DNA from 2 places in the Rahnella sp. 1L-D-7-B-C2 genome. Region 2 is predicted to be linked to the other one. Evidence: predicted binding sites of a transcription regulator. Region 2 holds the regulator's gene; the other holds the start of a gene.
What was found. Region 2 encodes sigma-54, which starts transcription at its own class of promoters, with help from an activator protein. Its sites were predicted from a motif close to GTTGGCACANNTTTCGCTNT; they were not measured.
Positions count from the first base shown of each region.

Region 1: glnA (glutamate--ammonia ligase) is a predicted target of sigma-54. The motif match lies at 2,459-2,478, and genes of this name have one in related genera.

Region 1 is NZ_JBXAVQ010000029.1:20,190-28,904, forward strand. It holds gene yihX (glucose-1-phosphatase) at 1-199, opposite strand, end outside; gene typA (ribosome-dependent GTPase TypA) at 364-2,187, opposite strand; gene glnA (glutamate--ammonia ligase) at 2,627-4,036, shown strand; gene glnL (nitrogen regulation protein NR(II)) at 4,308-5,357, shown strand; gene glnG (nitrogen regulation protein NR(I)) at 5,365-6,777, shown strand; gene hemN (oxygen-independent coproporphyrinogen III oxidase) at 6,847-8,220, opposite strand; gene yihI (Der GTPase-activating protein YihI) at 8,408-8,715, opposite strand, start outside.
Region 2 is NZ_JBXAVQ010000010.1:91,525-100,239, forward strand. It holds gene AC0Z7K_RS16535 (calcium/sodium antiporter) at 1-627, shown strand, start outside; gene kdsD (arabinose-5-phosphate isomerase KdsD) at 647-1,633, shown strand; gene kdsC (3-deoxy-manno-octulosonate-8-phosphatase KdsC) at 1,650-2,216, shown strand; gene lptC (LPS export ABC transporter periplasmic protein LptC) at 2,213-2,782, shown strand; gene lptA (lipopolysaccharide ABC transporter substrate-binding protein LptA) at 2,760-3,317, shown strand; gene lptB (LPS export ABC transporter ATP-binding protein) at 3,324-4,049, shown strand; gene rpoN (RNA polymerase factor sigma-54) at 4,151-5,584, shown strand; gene hpf (ribosome hibernation promoting factor) at 5,608-5,895, shown strand; gene ptsN (PTS IIA-like nitrogen regulatory protein PtsN) at 6,005-6,475, shown strand; gene rapZ (RNase adapter RapZ) at 6,543-7,397, shown strand; gene npr (PTS phosphocarrier protein NPr) at 7,394-7,666, shown strand; gene AC0Z7K_RS16590 (BglG family transcription antiterminator) at 7,692-8,715, opposite strand, start outside.

The sequences.
Region 1 (8,715 bases), on a different contig from region 2:
TACCCAATTCATGGCAGAGTTCGGCGGCAAACTCTTCGTCGCTGATTTCACCCCGCTCGTGCTTCTGGAAGACTTCGCCCATTGAGAATCGCTCAGTTAGCGTCGCAAGCGGCGTTCCGCTGAAATTGCTCCATACGCCAAGAACACGTTTGAAATCAATATCAATAATGACGTTTCCCATATCAAAAATGTACAGCATTGCACGCTCCTGATTTCAAAGATGACTGTTAACTTTAGCGGTAAAACGTACAGCTGAACAGTGACAGAATTGCGGGATGACGCGCAGGGGCAGAAAAAAAACATAAAAAAAACAGGGTACCAAAGGCACCCTGTTTCTGTGTAACGGCTTTACGTTAAAGAAGATTACGCTTCTTTAGGACCACGCATTGCACGTTTACGATCGTTCTCAGTCAGGTGACGTTTACGGATACGCACAGACAGAGGAGTCACTTCGACCAGTTCGTCATCATCGATGAATTCCAGAGCTTGCTCCAGAGACATTTTGATAGCAGGAACCAGAGTCGTTGCTTCGTCAGTACCAGACGCACGCATGTTGGTCAGTTTCTTACCGGTCAGACAGTTCACAGTCAGGTCGTTAGAACGTGAGTGAATACCGATGATCTGGCCTTCATACACTTCTGCGCCGTGGCCCAGGAACAATTTACCGCGGTCTTGCAGGCTGTACAGTGCGAACGCAACGGCTTTACCCTGACCGTTAGAAATCAGCACGCCGTTCTGACGCTGACCGATTTCACCCTGACGAACATCATCGTAGTGGCTGAATGTGGAGTACAGCAGACCGGTACCTGAAGTCATGGTCATGAATTCAGTACGGAAGCCGATCAGGCCACGTGCCGGGATCAGGTAATCAAGACGGATACGACCTTTACCGTCTGGGATCATGTCTTTGACATCGCCTTTGCGCTCACCCATGGCCTGCATAACAGAACCTTGATGTTGCTCTTCGATATCCAGTGTCACGTTCTCGAATGGCTCTTGCATGCGGCCATCGATTTTACGGTTGATTACTTTAGGACGGGAAACCGCCAGCTCGAAACCTTCGCGACGCATGTTTTCGATCAGAACCGACAGGTGAAGTTCACCACGGCCTGAAACGCGGAATGCATCAGCATCTTCAGTTTCGTCAACGCGCAATGCCACGTTGTGTACCAGTTCTTTGTTCAGACGATCAAGGATCTGACGTGAAGTCACATACTTGCCTTCTTTACCACAGAACGGAGAGGTGTTGACGTTGAAGTACATAGTCACGGTGGGTTCATCAACGCTCAGCGCTGGCAGTGCTTCAACATTTGCCGGGTCACAGATAGTGTCGGAAATGTTCAGTTCACCCAGACCGGTGATTGCGATGATATCGCCCGCTTCAGCAACGGTCGCTTCGATACGCTCAAGACCCATGTGAGTCAGAACTTTACCGACTTTACCGTTACGGGTTTTGCCTTCGCTGTCGATCACAGTGATCTGTTGGTTAGGCTTAACAGTACCACGCTTGATACGGCCGATGCCGATAACGCCAACGTAGTTGTTGTAGTCCAGCTGAGAGATTTGCATCTGGAAAGGTGCTTCCATCTCAACTTGTGGCGGAGATACGTGGTCAACGATCGCCTGGTACAGCGGGGTCATGTCTTCGGCCATATCGTTATGGTCGGTACCCGCGATACCCAACAATGCAGATGCATAGATGATTGGGAAATCGAGTTGTTCGTCGGTTGCGTCCAGGTTTACGAACAGGTCGAAGACCTGATCAACAACCCAGTCAGGACGCGCGCCAGGGCGGTCAACCTTGTTGATTACCACGATCGGCTTCAGACCATTAGCGAAGGCTTTTTTAGTCACGAAGCGGGTTTGCGGCATTGGGCCATCCATTGCATCCACAACCAGCAGCACCGAGTCGACCATTGACATCACACGCTCAACCTCACCGCCGAAGTCGGCGTGTCCTGGGGTATCCACGATGTTGATGCGGTAGTCTTTCCAATTAATGGCGGTGTTTTTTGCGAGGATGGTAATCCCACGCTCTTTCTCCAAATCGTTGGAGTCCATTACGCGTTCGGTAGCTTCTGCACGTTCTCCGAAAGTACCGGATTGTTGCAGCAGCTTGTCGACCAGGGTGGTTTTACCATGGTCAACGTGGGCAATAATGGCGATGTTACGCAAATTTTCGATCACAGCTTTGCCTCAGGCATTAGAAATAGCGCGCTATTGTACACGTATTAAGCGAGGTTCTAAACAAGATCACAAGGATCTTGTTGAAACAACTTAAGGATGGTTACTTTGTGATCCCTTTCACGGTGCAAAAAGAACACTGAACCAATATGACGCACCACTTTGGTGCTTTACATCTCACGATTAGCACCATTGTAGTGCATAACTTCCGTTATGGTGCATACTTATTGAGAGCAAGAGCCCTGTAAAATGGCGTTGTTTGCATTTTCTCAAAGTTGGCACAGTTTTCGCTATACCTTTTACAGGGTGAAAAGAGTCTTATCAGACAATAATAGTGCTGTTTAGGCCACACGCCAGTTCCAGTAAGGCTGTTATTTCCAACTAAAGACCAAAAAATGGTTATTCGTTCCACGACGATAATGAGAAATTCGGGAGAACTAGTATGTCCGCTGAACACGTTTTGACGATGCTGAATGAGCATGAAGTGAAATTCGTAGATTTACGTTTCACTGATACCAAAGGCAAAGAACAGCACGTCACCATTCCTGCACACCAGGTTAGCGCCGACTTCTTCGAAGAAGGTAAAATGTTTGATGGCTCTTCAATCGGTGGCTGGAAAGGCATTAACGAATCTGACATGGTTCTGATGCCAGATGCCAGCACTGCTGTTCTGGACCCATTCTTTGAAGAAACCACACTGATCATTCGTTGCGATATCCTTGAGCCAACAACGCTGCAAGGTTATGACCGTGACCCACGTTCAACGTCTAAGCGTGCAGAAGATTTCCTGCGGGCTTCCGGCATCGCGGACACCGTTCTGTTCGGGCCAGAGCCAGAATTCTTCCTGTTTGATGATGTGCGTTTCGGCAGCAGCATCTCCGGTTCTCACGTCGCTATCGATGATATCGAAGGCGCATGGAACTCTGCGACTAAATACGAAGGCGGCAACAAAGGCCACCGTCCTGCAGTAAAAGGCGGCTACTTCCCGGTTCCTCCGGTCGACTCCTCTCAGGATCTGCGTTCTACCATGTGTCTGACCATGGAAGAAATGGGCCTGGTTGTTGAAGCTCACCACCACGAAGTAGCAACTGCTGGTCAGAACGAAGTGGCAACCCGCTTCAACACCATGACCAAGAAAGCTGACGAAATCCAAATCTACAAATACGTGGTTCACAACGTGGCTCACGCATTTGGCAAAACCGCGACCTTCATGCCAAAACCAATGTTTGGCGATAACGGTTCCGGTATGCACTGCCATATGTCCTTGTTCAAGAACGGTAATAACCTGTTCTCTGGCGACAAATACGGCGGCCTGTCTGAAATGGCACTGTTCTACATCGGCGGTATCATCAAACACGCTAAAGCGATCAACGCCTACGCTAACCCGACTACCAACTCCTACAAGCGTTTGGTCCCGGGCTACGAAGCTCCAGTAATGCTGGCGTACTCTGCGCGTAACCGTTCTGCATCCATCCGTATTCCACACGTATCAAGCCCTAAAGCGATGCGTATCGAAGCACGTTTCCCTGATCCAGCGGCTAACCCATACCTAGCGTTCGCTGCACTGATGATGGCTGGCGTCGACGGTATCATCAACAAAATCCATCCTGGTGATGCGATGGATAAAAACCTGTATGACCTGCCACCGGAAGAAGAAGCAGAAATTCCAAAAGTTGCAGGCTCACTGGAAGAAGCGATGAACTGCCTGAGCGAAGACCGCGAGTTCCTGACCCGTGGCGGCGTGTTCACCGATGACGCGATCGATGCTTATATCGCTCTGCGTAAAGAAGAGATGGACCGTGTTCGCATGACTCCGCACCCGGTTGAGTTCGAACTGTACTACAGCGTTTAATAAATAAATCAGCATCTACTCTTCGATTAGAGCTGAACTCAGCGCCCGTCTTCGTACAGGCGCTGAGCGGAATACCCGACTGAAGGTCAGGTAGTGAGAAAACCTTCAGCGTCAAAATCAAGTAAGACGATTTAATTTGTTGCCGTGGAAACTTTCAGCCCATCTCCGGATGGGCTTTTTTCTCCACACTCTTTCCTGCTTAACCCCTCTGGCCCGTGTTTTCGCCGGGTAACGAGATAAAATGCACCCATCCGGTGCGGGAGACTGCGGTATGGCAACTGGCAAACTGCCCGATGCTGGGCAGATCCTGAATTCCTTAATCAACAGCGTTCTGTTGTTGGACGACGATTTGGCGGTGCACTACGCCAATCCGGCGGCTCAGCAGCTGCTGGCGCAAAGTTCCCGCAAACTTTTTGGCACACCTTTGCCAGAGCTGGTGGGATATTTTTCGCTGAATATCGAGTTGATGCGTGAAAGTCTGACGGCCGGACAGGGCTTTACAGACAGCGAAGTCACTTTGGTGGTGGATGGCCGCGCGCATGTGCTGTCACTGACTGCCCAGATGCTGCCGGAAGGTTTCATTCTGGTGGAACTGGCCCCAATGGATAATCAGCGCAGGCTGAGCCAGGAACAATTGCAGCATGCTCAACAAGTTGCCGCGCGTGATTTAATCCGCGGTCTGGCGCATGAAATTAAAAATCCGCTCGGTGGATTACGTGGCGCAGCTCAGTTGTTATCCAGAGCGCTCCCGGATCCGGCGCTCCTGGAATACACCAAAGTCATTATTGAGCAGGCCGACCGCTTGCGTAATCTGGTTGATCGTTTGCTGGGGCCTCAGCGCCCAAGTCAGCACGTCACGCAAAGCATTCATCAGGTTGCAGAACGTGTTTGCCAGCTGGTGTCGATGGAGAAGCCGGATAACGTTCAGCTCGTGAGGGACTACGACCCAAGCCTGCCAGAACTGGCGCATGACCCCGACCAGATTGAACAAATTTTATTGAACATCACCCGCAATGCTCTGCAGGCACTCGGGGAGGAAGGCGGCACAATTACACTGCGTACGCGCACTGCTTTCCAGATAACGTTACATGGCGTGCGTTATCGTCTGGCGGCCCGTATCGATATTGAAGATGACGGCCCCGGCGTACCGGCCCATTTGCAGGACACCCTTTTTTACCCCATGGTCAGTGGCCGCGAGGGGGGCACCGGTTTGGGCCTGTCCATCGCGCGCAGTTTGATTGATCAGCATTCGGGTAAAGTTGAATTTAACAGTTGGCCAGGACATACCGAATTCTCGGTTTTCCTGCCTATTCGCCAGTGAGGTTCTTATGCAACGAGGGATAGTCTGGATCGTCGATGACGATAGCTCCATCCGCTGGGTACTTGAACGTGCGCTCACTGGGGCAGGTTTGCACTGCACTACGTTTGACAGCGGTAATGAAGTGCTGGAAGCCATTGCGACTCAAACCCCTGACGTTTTGTTATCAGATATCCGCATGCCCGGCATGGACGGTTTAGCGCTGCTGAAACAGATTAAACAGCGCCATCCGATGCTTCCGGTCATCATAATGACAGCGCATTCCGATCTGGATGCTGCCGTCAGCGCGTATCAGCAAGGTGCGTTTGATTATCTGCCAAAACCGTTCGACATTGATGAAGCAGTAGCGCTGGTAGAACGCGCCATCAGTCATTACCAGGAACAGCAACAACCGGCGCGCACTCAGCCCGCCAGCGGTCCGACGGCTGACATTATTGGCGAAGCGCCAGCCATGCAGGATGTTTTCCGCATCATAGGCCGCCTGTCCCGCTCGTCGATCAGCGTCCTGATCAACGGCGAATCAGGCACCGGTAAAGAACTGGTTGCTCATGCTCTTCACCGCCACAGCCCGCGCGCTAAAGCCCCTTTTATCGCGTTAAATATGGCCGCAATCCCGAAAGACCTGATCGAGTCGGAACTGTTCGGCCACGAGAAAGGCGCATTTACCGGCGCGAATACCGTTCGTCAGGGGCGTTTTGAGCAGGCTGATAACGGCACACTGTTCCTCGATGAGATTGGCGATATGCCGCTCGACGTACAAACCCGCCTGCTGCGCGTGCTGGCAGACGGTCAGTTCTACCGCGTCGGTGGCTATGCGCCGGTGAAAGTCGATGTACGAATCATTGCAGCGACACACCAGAATCTGGAACTTCGGGTTCAGGAAGGCAAATTCCGTGAGGATTTATTCCATCGTCTGAATGTGATCCGCGTGCATTTGCCACCGCTGCGTGAACGTCGTGAAGATATTCCGCGTCTGGCACGCTATTTCCTGCAAGTTGCCGCGAAAGAGCTTGGCGTAGAAGCGAAGAATCTGCATCCTGAAACAGAAACTGCACTGACGCGTCTGCCGTGGCAAGGTAACGTGCGCCAGCTGGAGAACACCTGTCGCTGGTTAACCGTGATGGCGGCCGGTCAGGAAGTGCTGATTCAGGACTTACCGAGCGAGCTGTTCGAAACCTCGGCGCCCGAAGCGGGCGGGCAGAGTTTGCCGGACAGCTGGGCAACGCTGCTGGCACAATGGGCGGATCGCGCGCTGCGTTCCGGTCATCAAAACCTGCTATCAGAAGCGCAGCCTGAAATGGAACGCACCTTGCTGACCACGGCGCTGCGCCATACGCAAGGCCACAAGCAGGAAGCCGCTCGTTTACTGGGCTGGGGGCGTAATACTCTGACACGTAAACTGAAAGAACTGGGCATGGAATAACATCCGCGTCAAAAGCAAAACAGCCGCAAAAGCGGCTGTTTTTGTTTGGGGAAACGCTGAGTTTGCAGGTCAGATCACGCGGGAGAATTGCTTCTGGCGAACCTGACGGCGTAAATAGATATCAAAACACATGCAAATATTGCGGATCAACAGGCGTCCGCGCGGCGTGACCTGAATATGTTTCTTACTCACCTCCACCAGTCCGTCTTCCGCCAGCGGCACCAGCAACGCTAAGTCTTCGGCAAAGTATTCATTGAACGGAATACCATAGCGTTTCTCGATATCTGCAAAATCCAGTTCGAAATGGCAGATCAGTGCTTTGATCACATCACGACGCAGGCAGTCATCGTCGGTCATTTCCAAACCCCGCCAGAGCGCATTTCCCTGCTCTTCGACCCGCGCGTAATAAGTTTTCAGGTCTTTCTCGTTTTGCGCATAGGTATCGCCCAACATGCTGATTGCAGAAACACCCATCCCAAGCAAATCGCTGTCACCCTGCGTGGTGTAACCCTGAAAATTGCGGTGCAATTTGCCTTCACGCTGCGCAATCGCCAGTTCGTCATCCGGTCGGGCAAAGTGATCCATACCGATAAAGCGGTAACCGGATTCTGTCAGTGAACTGATGGTTTCCTGCAGGATTCTCAGTTTCTCTTCAGCACCGGGCAAATCGGCATCTTTGATTTTGCGTTGAGCGGCGAAAAGAGTCGGCATGTGGGCGTAATTGAATACGCTAAGGCGATCGGGATTCAGCGCGGCGACGCGTTGCAGCGTATAGGCAAAACTTTCAGCCGTTTGTTTTGGCAGGCCGTAAATAAGATCGATATTGGTCGAGTTAAAACCCAGCGCGCGCGCACGTTCGATCAGAGCAAAAATGAAGTCTTCGTCCTGCTCACGATTAACCAGACGCTGCACTTCCTTGTTGAAATCCTGCACGCCCATGCTCAGACGATTGAAGCCTTCGTTGCGCAGGTGATCCAGCACATCCAGCTCTATTTCACGCGGATCAAGCTCCAGCGACATCTCCGCATCCGGCAGGAGAGTGAAATGTTCCCGCAGAAGGGCCATCAGACGGCTTATCTGGGCTTTAGTCAGATAAGTGGGAGTACCACCGCCCCAATGGAGCTGACTGACGTGACGGCCCTTAAAGAGCGGCGCACGTTGGTGTATCTCTTTCTCGAGTACGTTCAGGTATTCTTCGGCTTTGTGCTGCTGACGGGTGACCAGCTTATTACAGCCACAGAAGTAGCAGAGCTTATGGCAGAACGGAATGTGCACATAAAGCGAGAGGGAACGCTCGGGATAACGGGCAGCGGCTTTTTCAAAGGCTGCGTCGTCGTAGCTTTCGCTGAATTCAAGTGCTGTTGGGTAGGAAGTATATCGCGGACCCGAATAGTTGTACTTCTGGATCAGCGCTAAATCCCAGACGGTTGTCTGTTCTGACATGGGTGAATCACTCCTTCCGGCGTCGGATGCTACCGGTTCGCCTTACCGGCAGGCTTTTGGCCTGCCGTGCAAAGGTCGCTCTGCGCAAACGTGCTTTGGTTTTCGATAACCGCCATAGTTTACCGAATAACCAAAGCAGATAACATGCAAAGAGTAAGGCTATTGCCGGAATGACCCAGCTCATGGCTTAGAAACCGTCTGTGGGGTTCCCGCGCTTGAGCAGTTGCATCATGTCTTCGTTCTTTTCTTCTTCATCATCTTCTTCGTCATCGCCAAGTTCGATACCCAGCAATTCCATCAGAACATCGATGCGATCCAGAGTCTGATCAACATAAGCCTGATCTTCAGCGCTCAGCGCTTTGCCGTCATCGATAAGATCCAGCAAACCATCTAAACGTTGATCATTTTCCAGCAACGTCAGTTCTTCTTCCGGCGTCATTTTTGGTTTCGGATCTTGCACTGGCTGCGCGGCTTTCTTCGCTTTCGGTGCATTGT
Region 2 (8,715 bases):
CTGTTAAGTGACGGTGAACTCAGCCGCGTTGATGGCGTTTTGCTACTGGCCAGCGCGGCGGCCTTTATGATGCTGGTGATAAAAATCGCCCGCGCGGCCGAAAAAGAAGGGCTCGATACGCTGACTTATGAGCAGATGTCCGAGCTGCCTTCCGACAGCAGTAACACCGTGGCGTTTTTGTGGCTTGCGCTGGGCTTTATCATTATGCCGCTGGCGTCAGGGATGATTGTCGATAACAGTACCGTGATTGCCCGTTATTTTGGCGTCAGCGAGCTGGTGATTGGCCTGACGGTAATTGCCATTGGAACCAGCCTGCCGGAACTGGCGACGTTTATTGCCGGTGCTCTTAAAGGTGAAGACGACATCGCGCTGGGTAACATCATCGGCGCGAATATCTTTAATACCTGTCTGGTGCTGGGATTACCCGCACTGGTGGCGCCGGGCTCGTTCAACCCGGATGCGTTTCATCGCGATTACTGGGTCATGCTGGCGGTCAGTATAGTACTTACCGGGCTGTGCCTGATGCGAAAACACCGTATCGGTCATTTAGCCGGTGCACTGTTACTCTGTGGATTTATCGCTTATATGGCGGTGCTGTTCCTTCAACCGGACGGTATCGGCCTCTGAACTCTGTCAGGAATTGACTATGGCTAACGATATCCTCGCCTCCGACTTTGATTTCCAGGCTGTCGGACGTGAAGTGCTGAAAACAGAACGTGAAGGACTTGAGCAGTTAGATCAATACATCAACGCTGATTTCACCCGTGCCTGTGAGAAGATTTTCGCCTGCACCGGTAAAGTCGTGGTGATGGGAATGGGCAAGTCAGGCCATATCGGCCGGAAAATGGCCGCCACCTTCGCCAGTACTGGCACCCCGGCGTTTTTTGTTCATCCGGGCGAAGCCAGCCATGGCGATCTCGGCATGGTGTCCAAACAGGACGTCGTGATCCTGATTTCCAACTCCGGCGAAGCGAATGAGATTCTCTCGCTAATCCCGGTGTTAAAGCGTTTAGCCATTACGCTTATCTGCATGACCGCGAATCCCGAAAGTACCATGGGGAAAGCGGCCGACGTGCATCTTTGCGTGCGGGTGCCCAAAGAGGCGTGCCCGCTCGGCTTAGCACCAACCAGCAGCACCACGGCGGTACTGGTGATGGGTGATGCCCTTGCCGTTGCGCTGCTTGAAGCACGCGGTTTTACGCCGGAAGATTTCGCGCTGTCACATCCCGGCGGAGCACTGGGTCGCAAGCTCCTGCTGCGCGTTAGCGATATCATGCACTCAGGTGATGAAATACCGCACGTCAGCCGCGATGCGTCTTTGCGCGATGCCCTGCTGGAAATCACGCGCAAGAATCTGGGGATGACCGTTATCTGCGACGACCTGATGAAAATTCATGGGATCTTCACCGACGGCGATTTACGTCGGATTTTCGACATGGGCGTCAATATCAACACTGCGTCCATTGCGGATGTGATGACCACCGGCGGCGTTCGCGTGCGTCCTTCCCTGCTGGCCGTCGATGCGCTGAATTTAATGCAGGAAAAACACATTACCTGTGTGATGGTTGCTGATGGTGACCAGTTGTTGGGTGTGTTACATATGCACGACATGCTGCGCGCTGGCGTAGTTTAATTGAGGAATGCCCTGAATGAGTATTAGCACAGCCCTGGTGGATACCTGCTACGGTCCGGTCAGCACCGACGTGCTTGAACGGGCAAAAGCGGTTCGCCTGCTGATTTGCGATGTGGACGGCGTCATGTCTGATGGCCTGATCTACATGGGAAATCAGGGAGAAGAGCTGAAAAGTTTTAACGTTCGCGACGGTTATGGCATCCGTTGCCTGCTGACTTCTGACATTGAGGTCGCCATTATTACAGGCCGCAATGCGAAATTATTGGAAGATCGCGCCAAAACACTTGGGATCCGTCACTTGTATCAAGGTCAATCAGATAAGCTTTTGGCCTTCCGCGAACTGTTAGATACACTGTCGCTTCGGGCAGAGGAAGTCGCTTACATCGGTGATGACCTGATTGACTGGCCGGTAATGGCCGAAGTGGGTTTGTCCGTCGCGGTTCAGGACGCACATCCTATCCTGCTGCCAAAGGCGCATTACGTCACCCGCATTGCCGGTGGCCGTGGCGCAGTTCGCGAATTATGTGATTTGATTCTGCTGGCGCAGGGCAAGCTGGAGGACGCCAAAGGGCTGTCGATATGAATAAAACAAGACTTTGGATCATTCTGGTTCTGACAGCCATTGTTCTGGTGCTGATTGGCTGGTCGCTGTCTGATAACTCCGATGACGCGCCGCAGGCGGTTAACGATCAGGATCCGACCTATCAAAGCTCCCACACGGTCACCATGGTGTATGACCCGCTGGGCAGCCTGACGTACAAACTGGTCTCCGATCAGGTCAAATACTACACCACCGATCAGGTAACCTGGTTTACCAACCCGGTGGCGACTATGTATGACAAGAATAAAGTTCCAACCTGGGTACTGCGTTCTGATAAAGCCAAGATGACTCAGGATAAAATGCTCTATCTTTATGGGCATGTGCAGGCAGATAGTTTGACGCCGGAAACATCACAGCTGCAAAGAATCAAAACGGACAATGCACGGGTTAACCTGACGACACAAGACGTTGCCTCAGACGATGAAGTGACGCTTTACGGTACAGGTTTTACATCTAACGGCATGAAAATGCGTGGTAATCTGCGTGATAAAACAGCAGAGCTGATCGAAAAGGTAACGACCTCTTATGAAATTCAAAGTAAAAAATAAAATCCGTAATCTTCTGATCACAGGCTCCTTGCTGGCCGTCAGTATTCCAGCATTCGCGTTAAAAGATGACACGACGAAACCGATCACCATTGATTCCGCCAATCAGGCGCTGGATGTGAATACCAACACAGCGACCTTCACCGGCAACGTGGTGGTGAATCAGGGTTCGATTCAGGTCAAAGCCGATAAAGTGGTCGTGATCCGCCCGCAAGGCGTATCCGGTAAAGAAGTGGTTGAAGGCTACGGCAACCCGGTGACTTTCTACCAGTTGCAGGACAACGGCAAACCTATCAAAGGCCACGCGCAGAAAGTCCGTTATGAAGTGGAAACCGATCTGGTGACCCTCACCGGCAACGCGTACTTAGAACAGCTCGACAGTAACGTGAAAGGCGATCGTATTACCTATCTGGTGCAAAAGCAGCAGATGGAAGCCTTCAGTGATAAAGGCAACCGTGTCACGACCGTTCTGGTTCCGACGCAGTTGCAGGAAAAGACCCCGGCAGCAGCCGGCGGCCAGACCAAAAAGAGTAACTGATAATTTATGGCAAAATTAATCGCAGAAAATCTGGCGAAGGCATACAAAGGCCGTAAGGTCGTTGAAGATGTCAGCCTGACCGTTAATTCGGGCGAAATCGTCGGATTACTCGGCCCTAACGGTGCCGGTAAAACCACCACGTTCTACATGGTGGTCGGTATCGTGCAGCGTGATGCGGGCCGCATTATCGTTGACGACGAAGACATCAGCCTTCTGCCATTGCACACCCGCGCACGTCGCGGCATTGGTTACCTGCCTCAGGAGGCGTCCATTTTCCGTCGCCTCAGCGTGTTTGATAACCTGATGGCGGTATTGCAGATCCGTGACGACCTGAATAAAGACCAGCGAAACGATCGCGCTAACGAGCTGATGGAAGAGTTCCATATTTCCCATTTGCGCGATAACCTCGGTCAGTCACTGTCCGGTGGTGAACGCCGTCGTGTGGAAATTGCCCGCGCGCTGGCGGCAAATCCTAAGTTTATTCTGCTGGATGAACCCTTCGCCGGTGTTGACCCGATTTCCGTCATCGATATCAAAAAAATCATTGAGCATTTGCGTGACAGCGGCCTCGGCGTACTGATCACTGACCACAACGTCCGTGAAACGCTGGACGTATGTGAACGTGCCTATATCGTCAGTCAGGGCAAACTTATCGCCCACGGCTCTCCGGCCGACATTCTTGCTGATGAACAAGTGAAACGTGTTTATCTCGGTGAAGAATTCCGTCTGTGATCTGCGCCGCCTGAACCGAGCCTGTTGCGCGTTAACGTAAACAGGCCGTTTCTGACCGAAGCTATACCGTCTCAAATCAGCCACGGATATAAAGCCAAGATATGAAGCAAGGTTTGCAACTCAGATTCAGCCAACAACTGGCCATGACTCCTCAATTACAACAGGCGATCCGTCTGTTGCAATTGTCCACGCTTGAGCTCCAACAGGAGATCCAACTCGCGCTGGAGAGCAACCCTCTGCTGGAACAAACTGACCTGCACGATGAAATCGATGCGGTCGAAACCCCTGACAGTGAAGGTCTGGATACCCGCGAAGCCCTCGAGCAGAAAGACATGCCCGAAGAGCTGCCGCTGGATGCCACCTGGGATGAGATTTACACCGCAGGCACCCCGTCCGGTACCGGCAATGATTACAGCGACGACGAACTGCCGGTGTATCAGGGTGAAACTACCCAAACATTGCAGGATTACCTGATGTGGCAGGTCGAGCTGACGCCGTTTTCCGACACCGACGCCGCTATCGCAACCTCCATTGTCGACGCCGTGGATGACACTGGTTATCTAACAATTTCTCTCGACGACATCCTCGAAAGTATTGGCGATGAAAACGTCACCATGGATGAAGTCGAAGCTGTTTTAAAGCGCGTTCAGCGTTTTGACCCGGTGGGTGTGGCGGCGCGCGATCTACGCGACTGCCTGCTGATTCAGCTTTCTCAGTACGTCCCGGAAACGCCTTTCATCACAGAAGCCAGACTTATCATCAGCGAGCATCTGGATCTGCTGGCGAACCATGATTTCCGCGCACTTATGCGATCAACCCGTCTAAAAGAAGATACACTGAAAGGAGCGATGCTCCTGATCCAGTCTCTTGATCCGCGACCGGGGCAGTCGATCAATACCGGCGAGTCAGAATACGTGATCCCGGATGTATTGGTACGCAAAGTGTCGGGCGTCTGGTCCGTCGAACTGAACTCAGACAGCATTCCGCGACTGAAGATCAACCAGCAGTACGCCGCGATGGGCAATTCCACCCGCAGCGACAGCGACGGGCAGTTTATCCGCAGCAATCTGCAGGAAGCCAAATGGCTGATCAAAAGTCTCGAAAGCCGTAATGACACGCTCCTGAAAGTGACGCGCTGCATTGTCGAACAGCAGCAGGCGTTCTTTGAGATGGGTGATGAATACATGAAACCAATGGTGCTGGCCGATATCGCCAGCGCCGTTGAAATGCACGAGTCGACGATTTCGCGCGTGACGACGCAGAAGTTCCTGCACAGCCCGCGCGGCATTTTCGAACTGAAGTATTTCTTCTCCAGCCATGTCAGTACTGACAGCGGCGGCGAGGCATCGTCCACCGCAATCCGGGCGCTGGTGAAGAAATTGATAGCCGCGGAGAATCCTGTAAAACCGCTCAGCGACAGTAAGTTAGCAACCCTGCTTTCCGATCAGGGCATCATGGTTGCACGCCGTACCGTTGCAAAATACCGAGAGTCTTTGTCCATCCCGCCCTCAAACCAGCGTAAACAGTTAGTTTGACCTCAACAGAGAAGGAAGACATTATGCAGCTCAACATTACCGGACATCACATTGAGATCACCGATCCCCTGAGAGAATTCATCTCGTTGAAACTGGCGAAGTTAGAACAGTATTTCGACAGGATTAATCAGGTGTATGTGGTGTTAAGCGTTGAAAAAGTGCAAAAAGTCGCGGAAGCGACACTGCATGTGAACGGAGGCGAGTTGCATGCCACCTCGGAACATCAGGATATGTACGCAGCGATTGACGGACTGGTTGATAAACTGGCCCGTCAGCTGAACAAACATAAAGACAAACTGAAACAGCACTGACATTCATGTAGCCAACCCTGTGCTACACACCTTCGGGCATCGGCTTGTGACCTTCGGGGAACGAGCCGATATAGCTTTAAGGGTGAATCAGCGCAAAAGTGAAGATGACATGATCAACGATATAGCAATGCAATTAACGTCGGTGCTCAATGCCGAATGCACCAAAAGCGGCGTTCATTGCGCCAGCAAAAAACGTGCGCTGGAAATCATCAGCGAGCTGGCGGCCAAACAACTGAATTTGTCGCCACAGGTGATTTTTGACGCCATTTTGACCCGTGAGCGTATGGGCAGCACCGGGATCGGTGCCGGGATCGCCATCCCGCACGGCAAGCTGGAAGAAGATACGTTACGCGCCGTGGGCGTGTTTATTCAGCTCGAACAACCGATCGCGTTTGACGCTATCGACAATCAGCCAGTGGATCTGCTTTTTGCCTTGCTGGTTCCTGCAGATCAATGTAAAACCCACTTACACACCTTGTCTTTAGTGGCCAAGAAATTGGCAGATAAAACAGTGTGTCGCCGTCTGCGCGGAGCGCAAAGCGACGAAGAACTGTTCAAGATAATGACTGAAAACGAATAATTTTAAGATTCCCGGCAGCGCGCCGGGAAAGTGAATTCTGAACACTGAATGCCAGGGGAGTGACACCATGGTGCTGATGATTGTCAGCGGCCGTTCCGGTTCCGGGAAGTCGGTTGCCCTAAGGGCATTAGAAGACATGGGATTTTACTGTGTGGATAATCTGCCGGTGGTGTTACTGCCGCAGCTTGCCCAGACGCTTGTCGAACGCAATACGTCTGCCGCCGTCAGCATTGATGTGCGCAACATGCCTGAAACACCGGAAGTTTATGAGTATGCGATGTCACAACTGCCTGAGAGTTTCTCGCCGCAGTTGCTGTTCCTCGATGCCGACCGCAATACCCTGATCCGCCGTTACAGCGACACCCGTCGTCTGCACCCGCTTTCCAGCAAAAATCTGTCCCTCGAAAGTGCCATCGATGAAGAAGCCGATCTGCTCGAACCGTTGCGTTCCGCCGCCGATCTGATCATCGACACTTCCGAAATGTCGGTTCACGAGCTGGCAGAAATGCTGCGCACCCGCCTTTTGGGCAAACGTGAACGCGAACTGACGATGGTCTTCGAATCCTTCGGTTTCAAACACGGCCTGCCGATTGATGCCGATTACGTCTTCGACGTACGTTTCCTGCCAAACCCGCATTGGGATCCGAAACTGCGCCCGATGACCGGGCTTGATAAGCCTGTCGCGGCGTTTCTTGACCGTCATACCGAAGTGCACAATTTTATCTACCAGACCCGCAGCTATCTCGAACAATGGTTGCCCGCGCTGGAAACCAACAACCGCAGCTATCTGACCGTCGCCATTGGTTGTACTGGCGGTAAACACCGTTCGGTGTATATCGCGGAAGAACTGGCCGACTATTTCCGTTCCCGTGGGAAGAATGTTCAGTCCCGCCATCGCACGCTGGAAAAACGCAAATCATGACGGTGAAACAAACGGTAGAAATCAAAAACCGGTTAGGGATGCACGCCCGTCCGGCGATGAAGTTGTTTGAACTGGTGCAGAGTTTTGAATCAGAAGTGATGCTGCGCAACGGCACAGGCATTGAAGCGGAAGCCAGCAGCGTGATCGCCCTGCTGATGCTCGACTCCCCTAAAGGCCAGCAAATCGAAATCGAAGCCACCGGCCCCGATGAGGTTGAAGCACTGAGCGCCGTAGTGAATCTGATTAATTCCGGATTCGATGAAGACTGAGAATTAACCCACTGTTTAAGCCGTATTAAATGCGGCTTAAACAGTCGATCGCAATAGCCTTAAAGCTCTCAAAATTCTCACTGCTCAGCAAACGGCTCATCGAACGCTCCCGCACAAACGTCACGAATAAATCGTAAATCGCCATTGCCTCTTCGTAATCCGCCTTGCTGATCGCCAGCAGGAAAATCACATGCGCCGTTTCCCCTTCGCCCCAGGCAATACCCTGCGGAGAAAGCAAAGTGATCACCACGGTTTTCTTCGCCAGCAAACCTAACGAATGTGGCAATGCAATGCCCTCCCCCAGCATGGTCGAGACAATTTCCTCACGCTCTACCACCGACGGGTAAAATGCCTGATCGACATACCCTTCTTCTTCCAGCTGCGAACACACATGCCGGAACAGTTCCGCCTGCGTCATCGGTTCGTTGATGATCATGAAGTGTTTTTCGTCGAAGAATTTTTCCAGCATATAAGGCCGGGTGCGATCCACCAGCACCAGCTTGCCGAGCTGTTCCATCTGGTATTCCGTCGGGAACGGTGAAAGCACAACCACCGGCTTATTCTTCTCGCTGATGCGCGCATTCGAGATAATAAAATCTTCGTCAATGTGCTCCAGCTTCTCGTAATCGCGCAAAGATACGATTTGCTTCATCACCAGCTGCGGATACTTACGGCTGATCTGCGCCTGAATCATACGGATGGTGGAATTGCCGGTATCGCACACCATCATCACCTGCGGATGACGCTGATAGCCAATATCGTAATGCCGCTCCAGTCCGACGCCGATGTGCAGCACCAGAAAACCGATCTCGTTTTCGCTGAGCGTATACGGCGTGTATTTACCCCAGCTGGAGACCGCCGCCAGCGTGACGTCATACGCCATCGGATAATGCTGTTTGATGTTGCTCAGCAGCGGATTAGGAATATTGATCTGATATTTCACCCGCGTAATCATGGTCTTGATATGCGTGAGCAGATCCGCACGCAGCTGCTTATCGCCCTGCAAATCATAGTTATAATGCGCATTGATATACGAAAGAATGTAATCG